Regions from separate parts of the Nocardioides sp. NPDC127503 genome, predicted to be linked through region 3. Evidence: predicted binding sites of a transcription regulator. Region 3 holds the regulator's gene; each other region holds the start of a gene.

Region 1 (2,258 bases), on a different contig from region 3:
GACATCAGCGCCGAGGTGCCGCCCACGACGCCGGCGACGGCCGCGTTGAGCGAGTCGGCCTCACCGGCGAGCAGGACGCCGATCACAGCGCCGATCGTGGGCCGGATGACCGTGGAGATCGAGTCCCACGTCGAGTCGATGTAGGGGATCTTGTCGGCGACGAACTCGATCGCGAACATCACCCCCGCGGCCGCCAGGACCGGCCAGGTGCCGAGCACGTCAGGGATCTCCTCGGCCCCGGTCGTACGCTGCACGACGCCGAGCACCAGCACGACCAGGTAGGCGTTGATGCCACTGGCCCACCCGCTGGAGAAGGTCAGCGCTAGAGATTCCATGGAGACATCTTGGCCTACGCCACCGACAGTTCGGACCCGGCCCGAGACCAAGCGCACGCGATCCCGTATTTACCTCCGTTGTGCCCCGTGCGGCAGAATGGGCTGATCAACGCAGAGTTCCCCCCACGTCGCAAGGAGACCGGATGACCATGACGACACCCGACGAGAACGAAGGTGTGGTCGTGAACGAGGACCTGGAGGCCACTGTCGAGGTGGCGGCCCTCGCTGCCGAGCCCGTGCCGCGCGAGATGACGTGGGCGATCCGCCTGATCGTCGGTCTGATCGTGTTCAGCGCCGTCGTGGTCGTGGTGATGGTGCTGACCTCCGACGAGCTGGTGCGGTCGTGGGCTGAGGGCAACTCCTCGGCCAAGCGCATCCTGGAGACCGAGGGGCTCGAGGCCCTCATCAACCCGCCCACCGACAACCGGGTCAGCGCGCCGGCGTTCATCGCCCCCGCCATCACTCTGTTCGGCGTGATGGCCGGCATGCTCGGTGTGCTCGCGGTCTTCCTCCGCAACGGCTTCGAGTGGGCCCGCATCGTGATCACGTTCCTGGTGTTCATCTCCGCGGTGGCCAGCGTCGGCGGCATCCTGACCGGCCCGCCGGTGATCATCAGCGTGCTCACCGCGATCGCGATCGTCATCGCCGCGGGGCTGCTGGTGGTCATGTGGCTGCCGGCCAACACCCGCTACATCCACCCGCCGCACCTCATCCGCGGCGCCGTCGCCGACGACTGAGCGACCAGCAGCACCCCTCGACACGCCCCGTCCCCGAAACGTCTTGTGACTGTCGGTGGCGGGGTGTAGTTTGATCTTCGTGTTCGAACAGATGTTCGAACAACCAGGCTCTGGCGGGCGTCGTCCTCGACCCCCGACGCCCGCCGGAGCCGTCCACTGCGGGGTCGACCGTGAGCGAGAAGGACGACCCGATGCATCTGCTGCCGGCGACGACACACAGCTACCTCTTCCGCGCCACCGAGTCCCTCGCGGAGGCGATCGTGGCCGACGACGTGCCTAGCAGGTACGCCATCGCTCATGTCGCCGCTCTCCAGGCCGCCGCGGCGCTGATCGCCGCCCGCACCGACCCCGTCGAGGCCGCGAGCCGTGCCGGCCGCCGCCGTCCGTGGAACGCCTGGGTCCGCCTCAAGAAGGTCGCGCCCGAGCTCTCCGAGTGGGCCGACTACTTCGCCGCCGGCGCCGCCAAGCGCGCCGCGGCGGAGGCCGGCTCGATCCGGGCGGTCACCGCGGAGGAGGCCGACGACCAGGTGCGTGACGCCGACCGGTTCCTCGCCGTCGTCGAGGAGTCCCTCGGGCTGATGGCCCACACCTCTCCGGCCACGCGGCTCCCGCACGACCGCCTCGTGGGCTGATCCAGGTGTGGCGTACGCAGGGTGGGAGGCAGGGCCTACGCTTGGCCCCATGTCAGCTGGCTCCGCTTCCACCAGTCGTCGGGCAGGCGCCCGAACCGTCGCCGTCTGGGACGCGCTCGACCCGGTCCTGGCCTCCGGCCCGCTCGACGTCCTCGACATCGGCGGCGGCACCGGCACCTCAGCCGTACGCATCGCCGGGCTCGGTCACCAGGTCACCGTCGTCGACCCCAGCCCCGACGCGCTGGCCGCGCTCGACCGCCGGGCCCGGGAGGCCGGCGTCTCCGTCGACGCGCGCCAGGGCGACCTGGCCGCACTCTCCGACGTCGCCGACCCCAGCGGTGCCGACGTGGTGCTCTGCCACGGCGTCCTCGAGGTCGTCCCCGACCCCGCGGCGGCGCTGGCAGGGATCCGCGAGGTGCTCCGTCCCGGTGGCACGCTCAGCCTGCTGGTCGCCCAGCGCACCGCGGCTGTCCTCTCCCGCGCTCTCGCCGGCCACTTCGCGCAGGCCGCCGAGCTCCTCGACGACACCACGTCGCAGGGGCGCTCCGGTCGCC
Region 2 (2,258 bases), on a different contig from region 3:
CGCGGGGCAAAGGACGGTTTCCAGATGAGCGGCCACTCCAAGTGGGCAACGACGAAGCACAAGAAGGCGGCGATCGACGCCAAGCGCGGCAAGCTCTTCGCCAAGCTCATCAAGACGATCGAGATCGCGGCCAAGACCGGCGGTCCCGATCCGACGGGCAACCCGACCCTCTTCGACGCGATCCAGAAGGCCAAGAAGCAGTCGGTCCCCAACGACAACATCGACCGCGCGGTCAAGCGTGGTGGTGGCCTCGACGGCGGCGGGGTCAGCTACGACACGATCATGTACGAGGTCTACGGCCCCCAGGGCGTCGCGCTCCTCATCGAGTGTCTGACCGACAACCGCAACCGGGCGGCCATGGAGGTGCGCACCGCGGTCACCCGCAACGGTGGCACCATGGCCGACCCGGGCTCGGTCTCGCGGCTCTTCGACCGCAAGGGCGTCGTCGTCGTGGCCAAGGCCCAGGAGGGCAAGGAGATCTCCGAGGACGACCTCCTCGAGGCCACCCTCGACGCGGGTGCCGAGGACGTCAACGACCTCGGTGAGTCCTTCGAGATCGTCTCCGACCCCTCCGACGTCGTCGCGGTCCGCACCGCGCTGCAGGACGCCGGCATCGACTACGACTCCGCCGAGGTCCAGTTCGTCGCGAGCATGGACATCCCGGTCGCCGACGCCTCGGCCGCCGAGAAGGTCTTCAAGCTCATCGACGCCGTCGACGACCTCGACGACGTACAGAACGTCTTCTCCAACGCCGACGTCCCCGACGAGGTCATGGAGACCGTCGACGCCTGACCAGCGGCGCCGACCGCGCTGTCCACGTCCCCGTGCGAACCGGCTCATGCCCGGGGCGGGTGCTGGGTACCCGGAAGGTCGCTAACCGCCACCCAGGGCGGGTTCGCGCTGGAAGGAGGACACGATGGGTTATGGCGTAGGAGCGATTCTGCTCGTGGTCGGGCTTGTCCTGGCGCTGGCTGTACATGTCTCGGTCAGCGGGATCGATCTGACCATGATCGGCTGGATCCTGGCCGCTGTCGGAGCGCTGGTGCTGGTCCTGACCGCGGTGACGCTGAACACCGGCGGTCGCTCACGCACGGTTGCGAGGCGGAGGCACGCGGACGGTACGGAGACCGTCGAGGAGCGGCGAACCGACACCCTGTGAGCGCAGGAGACCTCAACAGCGACTCGGGACCTCCGAGGATGTTGCGTCCTCCTGAATGAGGGGGTGTCGCGGCGCCGGAGGCAGCTGCTGGCAGGTAGTCTACGAACAGACGTTCGACACCCGGCCGGCTCGGTCGTTGTGGAAGAGGTGCTCCAGTGCGCGTGCTTGGGATCGACCCCGGCCTGACCCGGTGCGGGATGGGTGTGGTCGACGGGTCGCTCGGCCGGCCGCTGTCGATGGTGGACGTCGGAGTGATCCGTACGTCCTCAGATCTCCCCGTCTGGGAGCGGCTGGTGAGCATCGAGAAGGGGATCGACGCCTGGATCGAGGAGCACCAGCCCGATGCGGTCGCGATCGAGCGGATCTTCGCGCGCTCGAACGTCTCCACGATCATGGGTACGGCCCAGGCCAGCGGCCTCGCCATGGTCTGCGCCGCCCGGCGCGGTCTGCCGGTCGCCCTGCACACGCCCTCCGAGGTCAAGGCCGCCGTCTCCGGCAACGGCCGAGCCGACAAGCAGCAGGTGACCGCCATGGTGACGCGCATCCTGCGGCTCCCGACCCCGCCGAAGCCGGCCGATGCCGCCGACGCGCTCGCGCTGGCCATCACCCACCAGTGGCGCGGAGGCGCCCAGAACCGCATCGAAGCCGCGGTCGCCGCGGCCGGAAAGGCTCGTAGATGATCGCGTCCGTGCGCGGCAAGGTCGCCGCCGTCAGTCTCTCCACCGCCGTCGTCGAGGTGGGCGGCATCGGCATCGAGCTGCTCTGCACTCCCAACACGCTGGCCACGCTCCGCACCGGGGAGGAGGCGCATCTGCCGACCAGCCTGGTCGTGCGCGAGGACTCGTTGACCCTCTTCGGCTTCACCGACTCCGACGAGCGCACCCTCTTCGAGCTCCTCCAGACCGCCTCCGGCGTCGGCCCGAAGCTCGCCCAGGCCATGCTCGCCGTGCTCTCGCCCGACGGCATCCGCCTGGCCATCGCGGGCGAGGACGCCAAGACCCTCACCAAGGTCCCCGGCATCGGCCAGAAGGGCGCCCAGCGGATCATCTTGGAGCTCAAGGACAGGATCGGCGCACCCACCGGCACGGCCTCCGCCCCG
Region 3 (2,258 bases):
CGAGGAGTCGGTGCCGGCGACGGCCTTCGAGGAGATGTCCCAGAGCGTGTCGCCATCGCCGACGACCATCGTGTGGGCGGAGGAGGCGGGACTTTTGTCCGCACCGTTCTCCACCGCGAACGCGACCCTCGCCCCGATCAGCGCAATCCCGAAGAGCACGACGAGCGCGAACGCGAACACGACGACTCGTCCGCGACGGGTGAGCCGCACGGTCGAGCGGCGCACCTCCCGCACCGGACGGGGCGGCTCGGCTACGGGCAGCACATAGACTGTTGCACTCATCTCACGGCCTCCTGATCACAGGTCTCTCGATCACGTGTTCGATCGAGCACATGTTCGAAGGTAGATCACGTGTTCGAACAACGCAAGTAGCGACCCCAAGAATTTTCGAACGCCGACACGCGCCGCCTATGAGGTCGAACAAATGTTTGATGTGGTGGGGCCAGAGGGACTAATGTGATGACATGACCACGCAGAAGACAGGCACCGGATCAGGCGGTTCGAAGAAGAGCCGCGTCCGCGAGCTGCCCGACGGGCCGCCGGACGCGACCGGGCTCACGCCGCGTCAGCAGCGCATCCTCGCTCACCTGCGCGACAGCATCGAGCAGCGCGGCTACCCGCCCAGCATGCGCGAGATCGGCGCCGCGGTCGGGCTGACCAGCACCAGCAGCGTCGCCCACCAGCTCCGCGCGCTGGAGCAGCGTGGTCTGATCCGCAAGGACCCGAAGCGACCGCGCGCCCTCGAGGTCTTCCTCCCCGAGGTGATGGCCCACCGCAAGGCCATGTCCGGCGAGGAGCCCGAGTCGACGATCACCGCCGAGGCCGACATCAACCCCAACCCGGCCGCTGCCATGGTCCCCCTGGTCGGTCGGATCGCGGCCGGTGGCCCGATCCTGGCCGAGGAGACCTCGAGCCAGCAGAGCATCGAGGACGTCTTCCCGCTGCCCAAGCAGCTGGTCGGCAACGGCGACCTCTTCCTGCTCTCGGTCTCCGGTGACTCGATGGTCGACGTGGCCATCTGCGACGGCGACTTCGTGGTCGTGCGCCAGCAGCCGACCGCCGAGAACGGCGAGATCGTGGCCGCGCTGATCGACGGCGAGGCCACCGTCAAGACGCTCTCCCGCAAGGACGGCAAGGTCTGGCTGCTGCCGCACAACGCTGCGTACGAGCCGATCGACGGCACTCACGCGACGATCCTCGGCAAGGTGACGGCGGTCCTGCGCAGCCTCTGAGTCCTGCGCCACACTCCCCGGAACCAGTCCGGGAACACTGCGTGAAATCCAGCCGCCGGCCCATGACAGGGCCGGCGGCTGCGTCGTTCCATTCAGCGTGACCCAGACGCAGATCGACCGCCGCACCCTCATCGCCGCCGGGCTGGCGACCGCCGCAGGAGCCGGAGCCATCGCTCTCCCCGAGCCCGCCGAGGCCGCGGGCGGCGCCCTCAACCACTTCCAGCACGGCGTCGCCTCCGGAGACCCGCTCCCGGACCGCGTGGTCATCTGGACCCGGGTCACGCCGACCGCGGACGCGACTCCCGGGTCCGGGCAGGGCGAGGAGGTCCTGGTCCGCTGGGAGGTCTCGCGCACCGCGGACTTCGCCCGCGTCACCGCGAAGGGATCCCACCAAACGGGTCCCGACCGCGACCACACCGTGAAGCTCGACGTCGCCGGCCTGGCCCCCGAGAGCTGGTACTTCTACCGCTTCACCTACAACGGCCAGACCAGCCGCGTCGGCCGCACCCGGACCGCTCCGGCCGCAGACGCGGCCCCGGAGAACCTACGTTTCGGGGTGGTCTCCTGCTCCAATCTGCAGGCCGGCTGGTTCGCGTCCTACCGCCACCTGGCCTCCCGCGACGACCTGCACGCGATCCTCCACCTGGGCGACTACCTCTACGAGTACGCCCCCGGCGAGTACGGCTACGGCATGGCCAACGAGGACGTCCGGCCGCACGAGCCGGCCCACGAGATGCACACGCTGGCCGACTACCGGATCCGGCACGCGCAGTACAAGCGCGACGTCGACCTCTCCGCCGCCCACGCCCGGCTGCCCTGGATCGTCACCTGGGACGACCACGAGTCGGCCAACGACGCCTGGCTGCTGGGCGCCGAGAACAACGAACCCGGCGAATACGACTGGATCGACCGCAAGACCAACGCCAACCAGGCCTACGACGAGTGGATGCCGCTGCGCGTCGGCGGCACTGCCACGGTGGAGACCGACGGCCACCTCCACGACCGCATCTACCGGCGGCTGCGTTT

What was found. Region 3 encodes LexA, which represses DNA repair genes until DNA is damaged. Its sites were predicted from a motif close to TCGAACANNTGTTCGA; they were not measured.
Region 1: a site for LexA is predicted at 1,156-1,171, ahead of ABTW65_RS15295 (SAV_6107 family HEPN domain-containing protein). Genes of this name have one in related genera too.
Region 2: a site for LexA is predicted at 1,261-1,276, ahead of ruvC (crossover junction endodeoxyribonuclease RuvC). Genes of this name have one in related genera too.

The regions. Positions count from the first base shown of each region.
Region 1 covers NZ_JBEORH010000006.1:115,197-117,454, reverse strand. The annotation lists gene ABTW65_RS15305 (DUF4126 domain-containing protein) at 1-335, opposite strand, end outside; gene ABTW65_RS15300 (hypothetical protein) at 479-1,072, shown strand; gene ABTW65_RS15295 (SAV_6107 family HEPN domain-containing protein) at 1,243-1,704, shown strand; gene ABTW65_RS15290 (methyltransferase domain-containing protein) at 1,754-2,258, shown strand, end outside.
Region 2 covers NZ_JBEORH010000002.1:210,151-212,408, reverse strand. The annotation lists gene ABTW65_RS05045 (YebC/PmpR family DNA-binding transcriptional regulator) at 25-792, shown strand; gene ABTW65_RS05040 (DUF6458 family protein) at 917-1,159, shown strand; gene ruvC (crossover junction endodeoxyribonuclease RuvC) at 1,315-1,839, shown strand; gene ruvA (Holliday junction branch migration protein RuvA) at 1,836-2,258, shown strand, end outside.
Region 3 covers NZ_JBEORH010000009.1:258,040-260,297, reverse strand. The annotation lists gene ABTW65_RS21005 (LysM peptidoglycan-binding domain-containing protein) at 1-282, opposite strand, end outside; gene lexA (transcriptional repressor LexA) at 465-1,232, shown strand; gene ABTW65_RS20995 (alkaline phosphatase D family protein) at 1,330-2,258, shown strand, end outside.